DNA from 4 places in the Cytobacillus gottheilii genome. Region 1 is predicted to be linked to each of the others. Evidence: riboswitches for the same ligand, from Rfam matches in the RefSeq annotation. Region 1 holds a riboswitch; each other region holds the start of a gene.

Region 1 (4,217 bases):
TCGCTTTCATTTTAACTTGTATAAACATCTCAGTCAAATCATTTGTTACAGCTGATTCAAATCTCTGATTCTTTTTTATAAAAAAAGGGTTTTCTACTTTTTCCTGAGCTGTGGTGAACAGCCTCTAAGGCGGTCTGCCTCCAGCAAGGCAGCAGCTTTCGTCTGTCATCAAATATCTATTCTGCTCTGCTTTTGCCATCTCCAGGCATATCGCTAAAATGCTGCTTAGCACTATTAAAAAGAAGCGCCTTTAAAAAAGGAGCTTACTTTTAATAGCAGCCTATTCATTTTTTATCCATCTAATAGTCCTTTCAAAACGTCCAAAGCAAAAAAGCTCAAAATAATTTTGAGCTTCCAGCATTATATTGTGAATTGTAGTATTTTACTGGTTAATCGTTTTGACAACGGCCATTTCTTTACCAAAGCGATCTCCGTAATCGATAAACCCCAAGCTCTCGTATAAACCATGTGCCCCTAAATTTTCGGGATGATAGCCTACAACGAGCTTCTTTGCGTTTGGCAGATTGGACATTTTTGAAATCATTATTGAAGAAGCATCCTTACCAATGCCCTTACCCTGAAATCTATGATCAATCATTATTCTGTAAATCCAGTAACCATCAAGTTCTTCCGGTTCCGTATTATACATTAAAAAACCTGCAACTTGATCACCATAATATATAACAAACGGTCTTAATGACGGTTCAAATTTAGACTGCAGAATCGATATTGCATTGTTTTCTATAAATTTCTCTTGATTCTCTGTTATCTGCAATGAACAGCACTCATACCAGTTTTCTGCTGTTAATTCAGCCAATCTTACTATTTTGTCAATACTCAAAATTTATCCCCTTTCTAATATGGGGAACTGCTAATTGTTAATTAGACGTTACCCCGTTAGTGCATGCTGTATAAGTCATTAATTTATTTTTCATAATGAACGCCTCCTTGAACAATTGCTTTTTTTTTAATACTCCTCTATCCTATCACAGTTCCTTATAAAAATTACACAGATTATATGCACTCAAGCTCATTTCAGCATGACAAGATCTGTACAATGTAAAAGGACTTACATTTCGGGAAATGAAAAGGCTCAAATCACGAATGATCTGAGCCTGTATATCTGTGCTTATATTAATTTAAATTCTCTAAACTAAACTTAATCTTTACTTAAAGAATTCTTTGGTTTGTCTTTAGGTTCATCTTCATCACGCGTTAAATCTCTTGCAGAGTTTTTAAACTCTTTTAGAGTTTGTCCAAAAGCACGGCCAATTTCCGGCAATTTTTTAGGACCAAAGATAATAAGTGCTAATACTAATATAAGAATTAAACCTGGAATACCTATATTTGATAACATAACAACAACTCCTTTACTTGCATCATAGACGAAGATAAACAGAAATTCAAGTAACCCAGTAATACTCCAGTCTCAAAAACACCTTTGTCAATGGCAGGCAAACTCCTGAAGCTTCTTTTGATTCCAGATCCCCTTAAAAATAAAAAAGCAACATAGCTTCTGCCATGTTACTTAGCAAAACGGTGTTTTCCAATTTCACCTGTAACGGTTTGAGCTCTTAACCAGGTGCTATTCGTCAAATCCGGATTAAAGAAATAAACAGCTTCATTATTTCCTTGTCCCTCTAAAGCTATTGCCTCATTTACTGCCTTTTTTGCCTCTTTATCAGCTGGTTTATTGATACTTCCATTGTCGACAGGCTGAAACTGTCTCTTTTCATAAATCACTTGCTTAACGCTATCAGGAAAACGCTCATCTTCTACTCGATTTAAAACAACTTGAGCCACTGCAACCTTTCCTTTATAAGGTTCACCTTTTGCTTCAGCATGAACAAGCCTGGCAAGCAAGTCTTTCTCTTTCTTGGATATTGTATTAGGAATAATTAATTTATCTTCAGAATGAATAGCTTCTGCTGACAAATGATTAACTTCTTTTAATTCCAGCTCTGATACGGAGAATTTCAGTGCCACATCATATAATGTTTCCTGATCCTTAACATTGTAAATCGTAACAGAATCCAGCGTTTCAGCATTTATTTTCTTTGGTTCAGTAAATGTATATTGGAATGAGACCATGACAATAGCGGCAATCATGCTTAGAACAAATTTTTTCATTCGTTCTCCTCCATTCATTATAGTCTCGGAACAACAGAAACTACTGTAACACATTGTTCAAGAACGGGACAAACTTAATCTTTTCCATGGTTAATCTGGTAAAATCTTGTTCCGTCATTCTTCTTGCTAAAACATTAAAAGCTTTTTACTAGAAATTTCTTATTTTTTTGCTATAATGAAGACGTAATGTGGAACGCTAACCATTTTTAAACAAATACTTTACAAGTATGTAAAGACTGAGACTTTTGAATATAATTTCATATCGTTTTATGTAGGGGAACCGCTCTGCGGTTGAGATTTCATTATATAATGATAACCCTTTGAACCTGATCTGGCTGATACCAGCGTAGGGAACATAATGTAAAGCAATATTATGCTTATTTATTATGTCCCCTGGCTGCAGCAGCCAGGGGTTTTATGTTTATAAGGGAATTGTTCCATACTACTCATATGACATTAACTGAGATCTTCACGGAATGATCTTCACAATGAGGAGGATATTATGAAAAAATGGATGTTAACTGCATCGTTATTAATGGTTTTAACGGCTTGCGGAAATAACGAAGATACGGAAAACAACAGCACCAATGAGGCGGAAGAACTTGAAGAAGTGACGGTTGTTTTGGATTGGACTCCAAATACAAATCATACTGGACTTTATGCAGCCGTTGAAAATGGCTATTTTGAAGAAGCAGGACTTGATGTCGACATTATTTTGCCTGGTGATGCTGGTGCAGATCAATTGATTGCTTCGGGCAAAGCAGATTTTGGAGTCAGTTACCAGGAAAGTATTACACAAGCAAGAGTTCAGGGTGTACCGCTTGTTTCGATTGCAGCTGTCATTCAGCATAATACGTCAGGCTTTGCTTCTCCTGTAGAAAAAAATATTGAAACTCCTAAAGATTTTGCAGGAAAAACATACGGAGGCTTTGGATCTCCAGTTGAAGAGCAAATCCTTGAATCTCTAATGAGATCTGAGAATGCAAGTGCCGATGATGTTACGATCTTAAATATTGGCAGTGCAGATTTCTTTACTTCAGTTGAAAGAGATGTTGATTTTTCTTGGATCTTTTACGGCTGGACTGGGATTGAAGCAGAATTACGCGGTATAGATTTAAATATGATCTACCCTACCGATTATTCGGAAAATCTTGATTATTATACACCTGTTCTTGCTACTAACGAGGATATGATCAGCTCTAATCCTGAAATGATTGAAGCATTTTTAGAAGGAGCTTCAAAAGGGTATGAATATGTAATTGAAAATCCAGCGGAAGCTGCTGACATTCTAATAGAAGCAGTTCCAGACCTGGATCCTGAACTGGTTAAGAAAAGTCAGGAATGGCTGGCACCGCGTTATCAAGATGATGCAGATCAATGGGGAGCACAAAAACTAGAAGTATGGGAAAACTACGGTAATTGGATGTTTGAAAATGGATTGCTCGATGGCGAACTGGATGCAGAAAAAGCATTTACGAACGAATACTTACCAAAATAGGGGGAGAAAATCTTGGCTAATTCTTTAGTAAGCATACAAATAATTCCAAAAACTAAAAATGGGGAAAATGTCATTCCGTACGTTGACGAGGCGATTGCCATTATTGATGCTTCTGGCATCAAATATGAGGTACACCCTCTTGAAACCACTATGGAAGGTGATCTGGATCAAATTTTTGCGGTTATTAAGAAAATGAACGAAAAAATGATTGAGATTGGCAGTTCCAATGTTATCTCTCAAATCAAAATACTATTCCAGCCAGATGGCATTACAATGGATACGTTAACGGAGAAATATAAAGGATGAATACTGCTTTAAAGAAAGGATGGAGACCAATACTTGTTCTCCTCCTTTTATTCTTATTATGGGAAGGGATTGTCAGGTTTATTGAAGCACCATCCTGGCTAGTCCCTGCACCAAGCCTGATTTTTCAGGAAGCATATAACGGCTGGTCTCAGTTTGCACCTCACCTGCTTTCGACGACCAGTTTATCACTATATGGCTTTGCGATTGGTGCAGCTGTTGGGCTTGCCGCTGCCTTTTGTCTGCACATGCTTCCTTTTGTTAGAGAATCAGTTTATCCGCTTCT
Region 2 (4,217 bases), 770 kb from region 1:
TTAATGACGCGTGATCATGATCAGCCTGTCATTTTCCGTGACGGATCTTATGTGTCTGATCAGCATATTTATATCAATAATGTCTGCTATGATAAAAAAAGTGGTGAAGAAGCTGAAGAAGGTGCCTGTAATTCTAATTTAGAAAAGGTAAGAGATGAGCTAAATATGTCAGATGAAATTTTAAATGGAGATTTATTGAGGTTTTTAGATTTATAAATAAAAAGGAGGATCGTTTTTGAACGATTCTCCTTTTTATTTTCAGCCGTTTACACTTCTTGAAGGATCTCTTTTGCTGTTTGTTCTGCTCCATTGTCTGCTTTTATTTTAAAATGATAAGTGTTATATATTTTTTGCCGGTCTGTGAAAATGCGGTGAATTTCATTTTCTGTTTTTCCCTGCAGAAGTGGTCTTGAAGGCACTAAAGAATCCAGTCTCTGCTTCCAAACGTCCCAAGAAACCCAAAGGTAAAAGACCGTTCCATTTTCCATGCAAGTATTCCTGATTTCTTCCTGCAGAAAGGCACCTCCACCTAATGAAACGACTTGAATTTCTGTATTGCTGCAAATTCTTTTTACTTGATCAAGTTCAGTACGGCGGAATTCCTGTTCTCCAAATTGCTGAAAAATCTCAGTCGTTTTTAGACCATACCATTTTTCTATTTCTTCATCGACATCTATAAAAGGAACTTTTAGCTCTTTGGCAATTAGTTGTCCCACAGTTGTCTTACCAGAGCCCATAAAACCTGTTAAGATAATTTTTTTATGCATATTAAGCGATGATCCCCATTTCCTTTTGCATTTAAAGAGAATTATAATATAGAAATAATTTGCTGTAAAAATTAAATAGTGTGATAACTCCTTTTTATCTTTCGAATATAATGAAGCTTGTATGTAGATACCTAAAGAAAACGCTCAAAGTATTTATCAATATCTGTATAGATAGGGATCATCAGGGAACATTATAAGAAACGAATATATAGGTGAGTATGTGAAAATTTTAGCTATTGATGGCGGCGGAATACGGGGTATTTTGGCGGTCACCGTCTTAAAAAATATTGAAAAACAATATAAATGTAAGATTGCTGATCTCTTTGATGTCTTTGCCGGAACCAGTACAGGTGCCATTATTGCAGCTGCTGCATCTGTAGGTAAAGAAATGGAAGATGTTTATGATATTTATCTACAGCATGGTGAAAAGATCTTTGAAAGACATGCTACAGTTGGTTTATTTAAAAGCATTTATACAAACCATCATTTACGACAATATTTACAAGATGCCTACGGAGAGACATTGCTATGTGATGTGGAAAAGCCATTGCTTTTACCAGCGGTAGATATTCATAAAGGAAAGCCGTATGTTCATCGCTCACATGTACGCAATCCTGGAGAGAAAAAGGAAGAGATTAAACTGTGGGATGCCGTGCTTTCATCCTGTTCTGCACCGGTTTATTTTCCCCCTAATGAAATGCAAAATAAACTTTTAGCCATTGATGGCGGCATATGGGCAAATAATCCAACATTGGTTACAATCACAGAGGCGCTCAGTTTTTTTCATCAAAAACTTGAAGATATCCATGTTTTATCGATTGGGACTGGACTGCAATCTATTCCTTTTCAGGAAGAGGAAGGCAGAGAATGGGGTGCTCAAAGCTGGCTGCCTTTTCAATTTCCCTCTTTTAGGATGACACCAAAACTTCTTGATCTTGCGCTTCATATTTCTTCAGAAGCCATCTCATATCATTGCCGGCATTTGCTGCATGACCAATATTTACGTCTGAATGCCGAGCTGGAAAAAGAAATGCCATTTGATGATGTGACATTTTCACATGAACTGGCTCTTATGGGAGAAAAGCTATATGAGGAGCAAAAAAAGGATATTGAGGAATTTCTAAAAAAGACATAACGTTTGCAAAATAATACAAAAATGTTATGATAGTGTTGAAAAATGAATACTTCTTACACTAGGGGTGTCTTTTTAAGACTGAGATGGCAGTAATGCCAAACCCTCTGAACCTGATCCTGTTAACACTGGCGTAGGGAAGTGCTATAGATTATATTCTGCTGATCTATACATATTCGCCGCTCGTGTTTTCATGAGCGGCTTTTTGTCTCTATGGAATCATTCCTTTAAGCCAATGGAACAGAAATCGGAATATCTTGATATGGTGTAAAACTTGAAAATTAAAAATCTGCTGGGGGCGCCAAATTGGCTGAGAAGAACCCTTTGAACCTGATCTAGTTAGAACTAGCGTAGGGAAGCAGTTAACATAAGTGCACATGTGCTGTTTGTTAACCGCTTCTGCTATAGGAGCGGTTTTTTATATTGAGGAATAAGCCGTATTCATTCACAAAGTGTGCTGCCGGGAGGGAAGAGATTGGCTTATATAATATGAGGATTCGCACTTATTAAATATTAAGGGGGAAATAAAAAATGATGAACAGTACAAAAAAACTAACCATTATTGCATTTATTGCAGCTATTACGACGGTTTCCAGCAGTCTTATTTACATACCGGTAGGATTTGCAAAAATCTTTCCTATTCAGCATTTTGCTAATGTGCTCTCGGCTGTTTTGCTTGGCCCATGGTATGCAGTGATTCAAGCTTTTCTTTCATCAACTTTAAGAAATATGCTGGGAACAGGCAGTATTTTTGCTTATCCAGGCAGTATGATTGGTGCCTTTTTAGCAGCAATTCTTTTCTCCAAAACTCGTAAACTCAGTTTTGCAGCAGCAGGTGAAGTGGTTGGAACAGGCATATTAGGTGCAATGGCGACCTATCCGATTTCTGTCCTTTTCCTTGGACAGGAAGCAGCGCTATTTGGGTTTGTGCCGGCATTTATCTTCAGCAGCTTTACAGGTGCTTTGATGGGTTACGGATTATTGAAAGTAATGGTGAAAAATAAAGCATTAGGAGGCATTTTACAATGAAAACAGCATTGACGATTGCAGGCTCAGATTCAGGCGGAGGTGCCGGTATTCAAGCGGACTTAAAATCATTTAGCGCAAATGGCGTTTTTGGGATGTCCGTTATTACTGCTATTACAGCTCAAAATACACAGGAAGTTCGTTCTGTACAGGATATAGATGTGAATATTATCAGAGATCAAATAGAAGCTGTATTTGATGATATTACGGTTGATGCCGTAAAAATCGGGATGCTTTCATCTGCAGACACAATTAAAACGGTAACGCAAGGCCTGCAAAAATATGCGCCGTCTCATATTGTGCTTGACCCAGTCATGGTTTCAAAAGGCGGGCATCATTTGCTGAGACAAGAAGCAGTGACTTCTTTAATAGATCACATGCTTCCGCTCGCAACTATTATAACCCCTAATATCCCAGAAGCAGAGGTCATTCTTGGTTATCCTATTTCAAACAAGAAAGACATGGAGAAAGCATGTATGGATATGACAAAACTTGGTGCCAGATCGGTGCTGTTAAAGGGAGGGCATATGGAAGGGGAACCAGATGATTTGTACTATGATGGAACCAATTTTCATTGGATTAGCGGCACGAGAATTGAGACAAAAAATACACATGGAACAGGGTGTACTCTTTCTTCGGCAATTGCTGCTAACCTTGCTCGCGGGTTTGATATGCTTGAAGCGGTGAAGCGAGGAAAATCATATATACATATGGCAATTGAGCATAGCCTTGATATTGGCAACGGTCATGGCCCAACAAACCATTTTTATGATTTATACAGAAAAGCAAAAATGTATCAGGAGGCAGAGAAGACATGGAGCAACTGAGCGTGAATCAAATTTTCAGAGACTTGGAAACTGCAAAACCTTTAATCCATCAAATTACGAATAATGTAACCATTAACGATTGTGCCAATGCAACATTGGCTATTGGTGCATCTCCTGTAATGGCTACAAGTATAGAAGAAGTTGAAGCGATGGCTGGACTTGGAGATGCTCTAGTGATTAATTTTGGTACCATTACAGCTGATATGTACGAATCCATGGTGCTGGCAGGAAAGGCAGCAAACAGAAAAGGGATTCCAGTCGTTTTTGATCCGGTTGGAGTAGGCGCTACTCCATATAGAACCCAAAAGGCAATGGATTATATGAAAAAAGTGAAGGTGGATATTGTAAGAGGGAATGGAACGGAGGTTTACGCACTTATTGGCGGTCAGGCGAATACCCGAGGTGTTGATGCTGGTGAATTATCCTTAACTCATACTGAATTAGCAAAGCTGGCTGCTGAGAAGC
Region 3 (4,217 bases), 750 kb from region 1:
GACCATTTTTTGTATCTAATTAAATTTGTGTACTTTATCGCTATTGCTTCAAACACTGTTATGGATGCCGAATATAAGGTATAATAACAAAATTTATATATTTTATTTCTTTTCTCCGGATAATGCAGATTAAATAATGAACATAAAGCAGGATAGACAAAATATTCAAATGTAAAACTAGACTTATTCGCTTTTTTGAAAAATAACCGATTAGGATAGGAGATCAATCCTTTTTCAACGACGAGAAGTCCAAATAGCCATGTAATTGTCTGTTTAAACAAAAAGGAAACATGTGCTTCGCGAATTCTGTTCTTTGGTACAAATATCATTAATAAAATGGACATAACAATCCAAGCTGAAATTTCAACTGTTTTATCTAATTTATGTTTCAAGATCTTCACCTCTATACCTATAGAATGGTTATGAAGTCTTGTTTTATGTATACATTTTTACAGGGTATTTGTAATTTGAATGCATATTACATTCATCATAAGAGTAGCTGGAAGTCACATTGTGAACAATATAACATTGCTCCATCAGCAAACCTTTTGTAAAATAAACAAAAAAATCTCTATAAAATACATAAAAGGAAATACCTAAGCAGTTATAAATAAAGGTGTGTAATTAAATGAAAAAAATTATCGTAATTGGCGCAGGCATTCTCGGTGCTTCCGCTGCTTATCATCTTGCTCGTAAAGGTACAGAAGTAATCTTAATTGATCGCTATGATAAGGGGCAGGCAACAGATGCTGCTGCCGGAATCGTCTGTCCATGGCTTTCACAGAGGAGAAATAAGCCATGGTATACACTGGTGAAAAATGGTGCGAACTATTATGCCGAATTAATCAAGATGCTCGATGAAGACGGAGAAAAGAATACGGGATATAAAAGGGTAGGTGCAATTGCTCTTCAATCTGAGAACAGCAAGCTATTAAAGTTAAAAGAAAGAGCTTTTCTGAAAAGAGAAGAAGCACCGGAAATCGGTGAAATTACTGAGATTAATGCCATTAAACAAAAGGAATTGTTTCCGCCGTTAAGTGATCAATATGAAGCTGTGCATGTAAGCGGAGGAGCACGAGTCAACGGCGGCAGACTCCGGCTTTCTTTGGTCAATGCAGCCCAAAAAAATGGAGCGCGAATTATTAATGGTTCTGCGCGTTTGCTGTCAGAGGATCAGAAAGTGATTGGTGCAGAGGTAAATGGAGAACATATACTGGCAGACGAAGTGATTGCTGTACCTGGTGTATGGGCAAAAGAATTGTTGTCACCGCTGCAAATTGATTTTCAAGTGTTTGCTCAAAAAGCGCAAATCATTCATTTAAAGCTCCAGGATGAACGTACAGGAGATTGGCCAGTGATTATGCCGCCAAACAACCAATACATGCTTGCATTCGAAAACGGTAAGATTGTGGCAGGTGCCACACATGAAGATTTGGAAACTTTAGAACTGCGGGTGACCGCAGGAGGGGTTCACGACATCTTAACGAAAGCACTGCAAATCGCACCAGGTCTTGAGGATGCTGAGCTTACTGAAGTAAAGGTAGGATTTCGTCCGCACACGCCGGGATTTTTACCAGTATTTGGGCGGATCCCTGAATTTAAAGGAATTCTTACTGCTAATGGCTTAGGAGCCTCAGGGCTGACAGCTGGTCCTTACGTAGGAAAATTATTAGCACAAATAGCTCTTGGAGAAGAAGCGGAAGTGAACCTGGAGGATTATGATGTAAGTACCGCTATTAAAACGAAGGAATAAAAAGCGTTTACAATAGCTGTAATAATTGCTAAACTAGTTACGAATTGAATAAATACGGGAGCCTGTGGAATCAGGCTGAGAGTATGACTAACTGTCATAGACCGTTTGAACCTGTTGGATAATGCCAGCGTAGGAAATGTGATTAGGGTATAACTATACACTTTGCTGGCGCGAAGTGTATTTTTTTATATCATTTTTTTAAAAGGAAATCATGGACTGTTCACTTAGAGTATTAAACGTGATCACTATGTCCTGCATTGCTTTTTAAAATATCCTTCACTTATTACACCATCCCCCAATCTAGTTGACTGCGGGCATTATCGTATTCAGGCCACTGATTATAGAAAGGCTGGAATCGAATATGACCCAAAAAGAGTTAATAGCTTCCATTCAAAAATTTATTCACGACGAACATTCTCATGATTTTAATGAGCTTGCACTGCAGCTGTTCCGATATCAGTTTGAGCATAATCTGCCATTTCAGCGTTTTAGCAAGCAAAAAAGAAAAACACCTCGAAATGTTAAAAATTGGAGAGACATCCCTTCTGTGCCGATTCAGGCTTTTAAAGATGTGCCGCTATCCTGTATATCTACAGAGCAAGCTGAAGCTACTTTTATGACGAGCGGTACAACTAAACACATAAAAGGAAAGCATTATCACCCAACACTGACAGTGTTTGATTCATCGATGATTACAAATTTTAAAAAGAGATTCATGAAAGAGCAAAAAGCGATAAAGATGGGAATTTTGTTTCCTGATCATGAGGAAATGCCCAATTCCTCACTAGCTCGGTACTTATTTCTGGCTAAAGCGTTTTTTGGCACTCCAGAAAGCAAGTATACATTGTCTGGCAATGGTATCAATTTTGAGTTGCTGCTTGAAGAATTAAAAACCGCGCAACAGTCAGGAGAGGCATATGCCTTATTAGGTGCAAGCTTTAGTTTTGTTCATCTAATCGATTATTTACAGGAAAAACAGCTATATTTTAAACTTCCAAAAGGCAGCAGGATTTTAGATACAGGTGGTTATAAAAACCAGTCCAGACATGTGGAGACAGGGGAATTCTATACAGCATTAAACACACACTTAGGTATCGAGAAATCAGATTGCATCAATATGTACGGCATGACAGAGTTAAGCACACAGTTTTATGATGACGGCAATGAAGAAATTCCATCTGTAAAATCAGGACCACATTGGATCCGTACTAGAGTTATAAATCCCTTAACTGGATTAGATATGCCATTTGGAGAAAATGGTGTGCTTGTTCATTATGACCTAGCTAACTTTAATTCTGCCCTCAGCATTTTAACAGAGGATTTAGGTGTAGAGACTGACAAAGGATTTCAGCTTTTAGGCAGGGTGCAAGGCTCTGAGCAAAAAGGATGCTCACTTGCAGTCGATGAATTTCTCCGATATGCGAAGGAGGAATCATAATGGAAATCACTGCTGGCTATTTGCCTGAAATGAACAATGAAACCATTGAATATAGGGAAATTATCTATTCTTATAACGGACTAACTGCAAAAGTGAAAGTACCTCAGCTTTCTCCGCAGCAGTTATCGAAGATCATGTCGATCGTGAAAGCTAATGCCCACATTTTAAAGAGCTTTTCAGTATCAGAGCTGGTAGCTATTATAGATCAAGCGATTCATATATTACTAGATCGTCAATCAAAACAGCGGAGATTAGCGGAGACTTGGCTGCCAATCATTACAGGATATGATCAGGAAATCATCCGTACAGGTTTAACCACATTTTTGCAGCGGTTTCGAAAACACGAGCTTCAGCGTTTTCTGGTGGAGGACTTCGGAAATCCGCAGCTCCTGGATGATTTTCAGCCTTTGGTGAAAGGCGGCTATTCAAAAGCAGTAGGAGCAGATGTTACCGGGCATATTTGGGCTGGAAATGTTCCGGGCCTTCCACTATGGAGCTTTATTTCAGCGTTGCTCGTCAAGTCTGGAAGCGTTGGAAAAACAGCAAGTGAAGAGCCGCTATTTGCCGGATTATTTGCGGACATTCTAGCAGAGGTAGAACCAAAGATAAAGAATTGCTTTGCCATTGTGACATGGAAAGGCGGAGATGAAGAAAGGGAGGCTCTTTTTTTTGAAGGATGTGAGACGATCATTGCTTATGGAAGTGATCAAAGCCTTGCATCTATTAAACAGAGAGTACCGGTTACAAGCAAGCTCATTTCCCATGGTCATAAAATCAGTTTCTCGATTATCGGGAAAGAAAGTCTTCATATGCAAAAAGCAGTAGAAACGAGTCATTTGGCTGCACTGGATCTCATTCGCTATGATCAGCAAGGCTGCTATTCACCTCAAGCAATTTTTGTTCAAAAAGGCGGGCTGATTACACCTGGTGAATTTGCGAAATATCTTGCTCACGAGCTGTCCGCGCTGGAAATCCGGTTCCCGCGCAGAGAACTGTCAATAGAAGAGTCTGCTTCTTTCATTCGCA
Region 4 (4,217 bases), 2.2 Mb from region 1:
GGATCCTTTTGCCGAATTATCTTAGTCTATTTCACGGTGCTGCCAGTTTTAATAGCATATGGATCTCCTTTATGATCATTATCTTGTTGTTTGGCATTGGTTTATTAGCTTTGAATTATATTGGAAGAGATTTTCGAGCTGTCAGGCATATATTTATAACTTCATGGCCAATCCTTTTATTTGCAGTGATCGTGTGTACGGGAATGGTGTATCATGCTTCTTTATATTCCGATGAGACCCTGACGATATGGGACATTTGGATTCTTACTTTCTATGGAACGACAAATGATGCTTTTCAAATTCTCTCTCTTAGTTTTTATGTGATTGCTTTTATGGGGTTTGTATATTTTGTACAGCTTATACTGCAAAAACAATTGACAGAGATGAGCCATTACTCGATTATTCGGCACAAATCCTTATTGAAATGGTTTAATGGCTGGTTCCTTATGATTATGTGGTATACGGGATTGTTTCTATTGTCTCTGGCTCTTCTTCTTTTCACTATTTCAGCAGGTTTTGATTATTCGTTTTCCTTGCATGTGGAATTGCAGCAGGATTTGCCAGTTTTACAGGTTGGCTATCATTACTTTGTGAATGGATTTCTACAAATCATTTTTTATGTAATACTGGTGTTTTTAATCACATGGCTGACAAAAGATGTTATGAAAAGCTTTGTTATCCTCTTGATTTCTATATTGTTCATGTTTCCGGGAATGAACCCCGGCGCCTTCATCCCAGTTGGCCTTAATAGCATGGGGCAATTACTGACAGAGGCATCAGTCTATATGATTTCTATTCAATTATTGATTGCTGTCGTTATTGAAGTGATCGTCCTGGTTTATGTATTGAAGAGAAGAGATTTTATGATATAAGGAGGATGTGACGAATTATGACCATCATTGATCTGAAAAATATAAGCAAATCCTATAAAGGATTAGTTTTATTTGAAAATACGAATCTCGCTATTGAAAAGGGGAAGATCTATGGATTAACAGGGCCTAATGGGTCAGGGAAATCGGTGTTATTTAAAATGATGTGCGGTTTTATTTTTCCGGATCAAGGGACTGTTACTATACGGGGAAAACAGCTTGGAAAAGATAATCGTTTCCCTGAAGACTTTGGCATTATTATTGATCGGCCTGGTTATATAGGCAATAAAACAGGCTTTGAAAACTTAAAGTACCTAGCCATGATTAATAGAAAAATCTCTGATGAGCAAATCAAAGAGACAATGATAAAAGTAGGACTCCAGCCTGCAGCCAAACAAAAAGTTAAAGAGTATTCACTTGGCATGAAACAAAAATTAGCTATCGCCCAAGCGATTATGGAAGACCAGGAAATTCTCTTATTAGATGAACCCTTTAACGCCCTGGATGTTGATAGTGTGGAGAATATACGCGGACTATTAAAATCTTTGAAAGACAAAGGCAAAACCATTGTATTGACTAGCCATAACCAAGAAGATATAGATCTTTTAAGTGACCACATCTACAGAGTCCGGAATTTTACTCTAGAAAAAATAAAATAATGTTGACGAGATCAGAGGAGGCTGTAATCTCTTATTGCAGCCGGTATGGTTTTATCCTTTAGTAAGATTCACAGAATCAGCGTTTCTTTCGTCCTGTTTTTGAATAAATTCCAAAATATCCTTTTATTTACTGTTCGTTTATATTAAACTAAAAGCACAATTGAATAGTAATAACTAGGGGAGTCCAATAAGCTGGGCTGAGAGGGAAACGCTATAAAGTTTCTTGACCCTTTGGACCTGATCTGGATCATGCCAGCGTAGGGAAGTTAGTGAATACTTGCTATGTATACTTCTGCATATTCTGAAGCTGGGTCTGTTTATTTTACAATGGACCCAGCTTCTTTTTGTGCACTTCACTGAAGGATGTCTTTGCATTTCCCGAGATCAAGTCCTTAACAATATGTTAAAGGAGAGATAAAATGATCAACCCCACTGTAAACGGTAAAATGATTTCCATTATGTCCAGCTTTCCCGGCAGCAAAAAAGTGTATGTAGAAGGAACTAGGTCTGATATCCAGGTGCCAATGAGAGAAATTGAACTTAGTGCCACCACAGGATCTTTTGGAGATGAGAAGAACGAGCCCGTGCGTATTTATGATACAAGCGGGCCGTATACGGATCAGAATTATGCAGTGGATCTGACAAAAGGACTGCCGCCCATTCGCCAGAAATGGATCGATGAACGCGGCGATATTGAAAGCTATGAAGGTCGCAGGATAAAACCAGAAGATAATGGTTACCGCAATGAAGACGACCAGCGTACCCAGCACGGTGTGTTTCCCGGGCTAAAAAGAAAGCCTCTGCGGGCAAAACGAGGAAAAAATGTTACACAACTTCATTATGCAAGGAAAGGGATCATCACACCTGAAATGGAATTCATCGCCATCCGGGAAAATATGAATCCTGAATATATCCGTGAGGAAGTCGCCCGCGGACGAGCCATCATTCCAGCAAATATTAATCACCCTGAAAGTGAACCAATGATTATTGGCCGCAACTTTCATGTGAAAATCAATGCCAATATCGGCAATTCCGCTGTATCCTCGTCGATTGAAGAAGAGATTGAAAAAATGACCTGGGCAACGCGCTGGGGTGCTGATACCATTATGGATTTATCGACCGGGAAAAATATACACAAAACACGGGAGTGGATAATCCGAAATTCTGCTGTTCCTGTAGGCACTGTTCCAATCTATCAGGCACTTGAAAAAGTAAATGGGATTGCGGAAAATCTTAGTTGGAACGTATTTCGCGATACTCTGATTGAGCAAGCCGAACAAGGGGTAGATTATTTTACAATCCATGCTGGTGTGCGGCTGCATTATGTTCCATTAACAGCTAAGCGAATGACTGGTATCGTATCGCGCGGCGGTTCCATTATGGCTCAGTGGTGCTTATATCATCATCAAGAAAGTTTTTTATATACTCACTTTGAAGAAATATGTGAAATCATGAAAACCTATGATGTGGCCTTCTCATTAGGCGATGGACTCCGTCCCGGCTCAATCGCAGATGCAAATGATGAAGCTCAATTTGCCGAGCTTGAAACATTAGGTGAGCTGACTAAAATTGCCTGGAAGCACGATGTACAGGTAATGGTTGAAGGTCCTGGACATGTTCCAATGCATTTAATTAAAGAAAACATGGATAAGCAGCTTGAAATCTGTCAAGAAGCTCCATTCTATACATTAGGTCCGCTGACAACCGATATTGCACCAGGTTATGATCATATAACCTCTGCAATCGGCGCAGCCATGATCGGATGGTATGGAACAGCCATGCTCTGCTATGTGACGCCAAAGGAGCATTTAGGACTGCCAAATAAAGATGATGTCCGGGAAGGTGTGATCACCTATAAAATCGCTGCCCATGCAGCCGATTTGGCTAAAGGCCATCCTGGTGCCCAAATAAGAGATGACGCTTTATCAAAAGCGCGCTTTGAATTTCGCTGGAAGGACCAGTTTAATCTCTCCCTTGATCCAGAACGGGCACTGCAATATCATGATGAAACCCTGCCTGCAGAAGGTGCTAAGACGGCTCACTTCTGTTCCATGTGCGGGCCCAAATTTTGCTCAATGAGAATTTCCCAGGATATTCGAAACTATGCAAAAGAGAATATATTTGTTACAACAGCAGGTATAGAACAGGGGTTAAAGCAGAAAGCAGAAGAATTTAAAGAAGGCGGAAGTCAAATCTATAAATAGAACCAATTTGATATGTTGGTGATATTGCAGTTTATTTTCGCTTAATTGCTGGATAAATACTGAAGCACAGCTGAGTGAGAAAACAGTAAAAACGGGAGCACCTTATCCTAAAGGATCAACACATATGAAAAGCCAAAGAGCTCATGATCAAATGAGCTCTTTAGTTTATGAAAGTGATATAACAAGGAGTTTCCAAGCTATGAAACATTAAAGTCTCGCCATTTAATCAGTCTTCTATTTATTCAATCGTAAATGATGCGGATATTCTGTCATCCTCTGTCAAAGTTTGAATTACACGATAGGTTCCTTTTTCAAGCTGGGAAAGCTCGACATCCTGCGAAAAAGTGCCTCCATTTCTTAAAATGAACATTTGCAGTGTTACCATTTGTTCAAACTCAAACTGCGCCCAAGCTTCACCGTTCCATTTCTCCAATATAACCCCATAACCAGTACCTAATTCAATCGTCCCCAAGTTTGTCAGCGTA

What was found. A riboswitch is a leader RNA that binds a small molecule or an ion and turns the genes downstream of it on or off. The one in region 1 is predicted to bind thiamine pyrophosphate.
Region 2: another riboswitch for thiamine pyrophosphate. It lies ahead of thiW (energy coupling factor transporter S component ThiW); the one in region 1 lies ahead of J1899_RS08405 (ABC transporter substrate-binding protein).
Region 3: another riboswitch for thiamine pyrophosphate. It lies ahead of J1899_RS11980 (LuxE/PaaK family acyltransferase); the one in region 1 lies ahead of J1899_RS08405 (ABC transporter substrate-binding protein).
Region 4: another riboswitch for thiamine pyrophosphate. It lies ahead of thiC (phosphomethylpyrimidine synthase ThiC); the one in region 1 lies ahead of J1899_RS08405 (ABC transporter substrate-binding protein).

Annotation. Positions count from the first base shown of each region.
Region 1 is NZ_CP071709.1:1,682,909-1,687,125, reverse strand. Features, by position in the region: gene J1899_RS08420 (GNAT family N-acetyltransferase) at 383-841, opposite strand; gene J1899_RS08415 (twin-arginine translocase TatA/TatE family subunit) at 1,160-1,357, opposite strand; gene J1899_RS08410 (cell wall hydrolase) at 1,525-2,130, opposite strand; TPP riboswitch at 2,394-2,500, shown strand; gene J1899_RS08405 (ABC transporter substrate-binding protein) at 2,633-3,628, shown strand; gene J1899_RS08400 (thiamine-binding protein) at 3,641-3,934, shown strand; gene J1899_RS08395 (ABC transporter permease) at 3,931-4,217, shown strand, end outside.
Region 2 is NZ_CP071709.1:2,456,533-2,460,749, reverse strand. Features, by position in the region: gene J1899_RS12135 (LTA synthase family protein) at 1-216, shown strand, start outside; gene J1899_RS12130 (shikimate kinase) at 267-767, opposite strand; gene J1899_RS12125 (CBASS cGAMP-activated phospholipase) at 988-1,902, shown strand; TPP riboswitch at 1,953-2,056, shown strand; TPP riboswitch at 2,184-2,273, shown strand; gene thiW (energy coupling factor transporter S component ThiW) at 2,434-2,928, shown strand; gene thiD (bifunctional hydroxymethylpyrimidine kinase/phosphomethylpyrimidine kinase) at 2,925-3,752, shown strand; gene thiM (hydroxyethylthiazole kinase) at 3,740-4,217, shown strand, end outside.
Region 3 is NZ_CP071709.1:2,429,049-2,433,265, reverse strand. Features, by position in the region: gene J1899_RS11990 (CBO0543 family protein) at 1-392, opposite strand, end outside; gene J1899_RS11985 (NAD(P)/FAD-dependent oxidoreductase) at 629-1,753, shown strand; TPP riboswitch at 1,798-1,906, shown strand; gene J1899_RS11980 (LuxE/PaaK family acyltransferase) at 2,115-3,191, shown strand; gene J1899_RS11975 (acyl-CoA reductase) at 3,191-4,217, shown strand, end outside.
Region 4 is NZ_CP071709.1:3,863,370-3,867,586, reverse strand. Features, by position in the region: gene J1899_RS19300 (permease) at 1-872, shown strand, start outside; gene J1899_RS19295 (ABC transporter ATP-binding protein) at 890-1,528, shown strand; TPP riboswitch at 1,695-1,809, shown strand; gene thiC (phosphomethylpyrimidine synthase ThiC) at 1,948-3,732, shown strand; gene J1899_RS19285 (immunoglobulin-like domain-containing protein) at 3,971-4,217, opposite strand, start outside.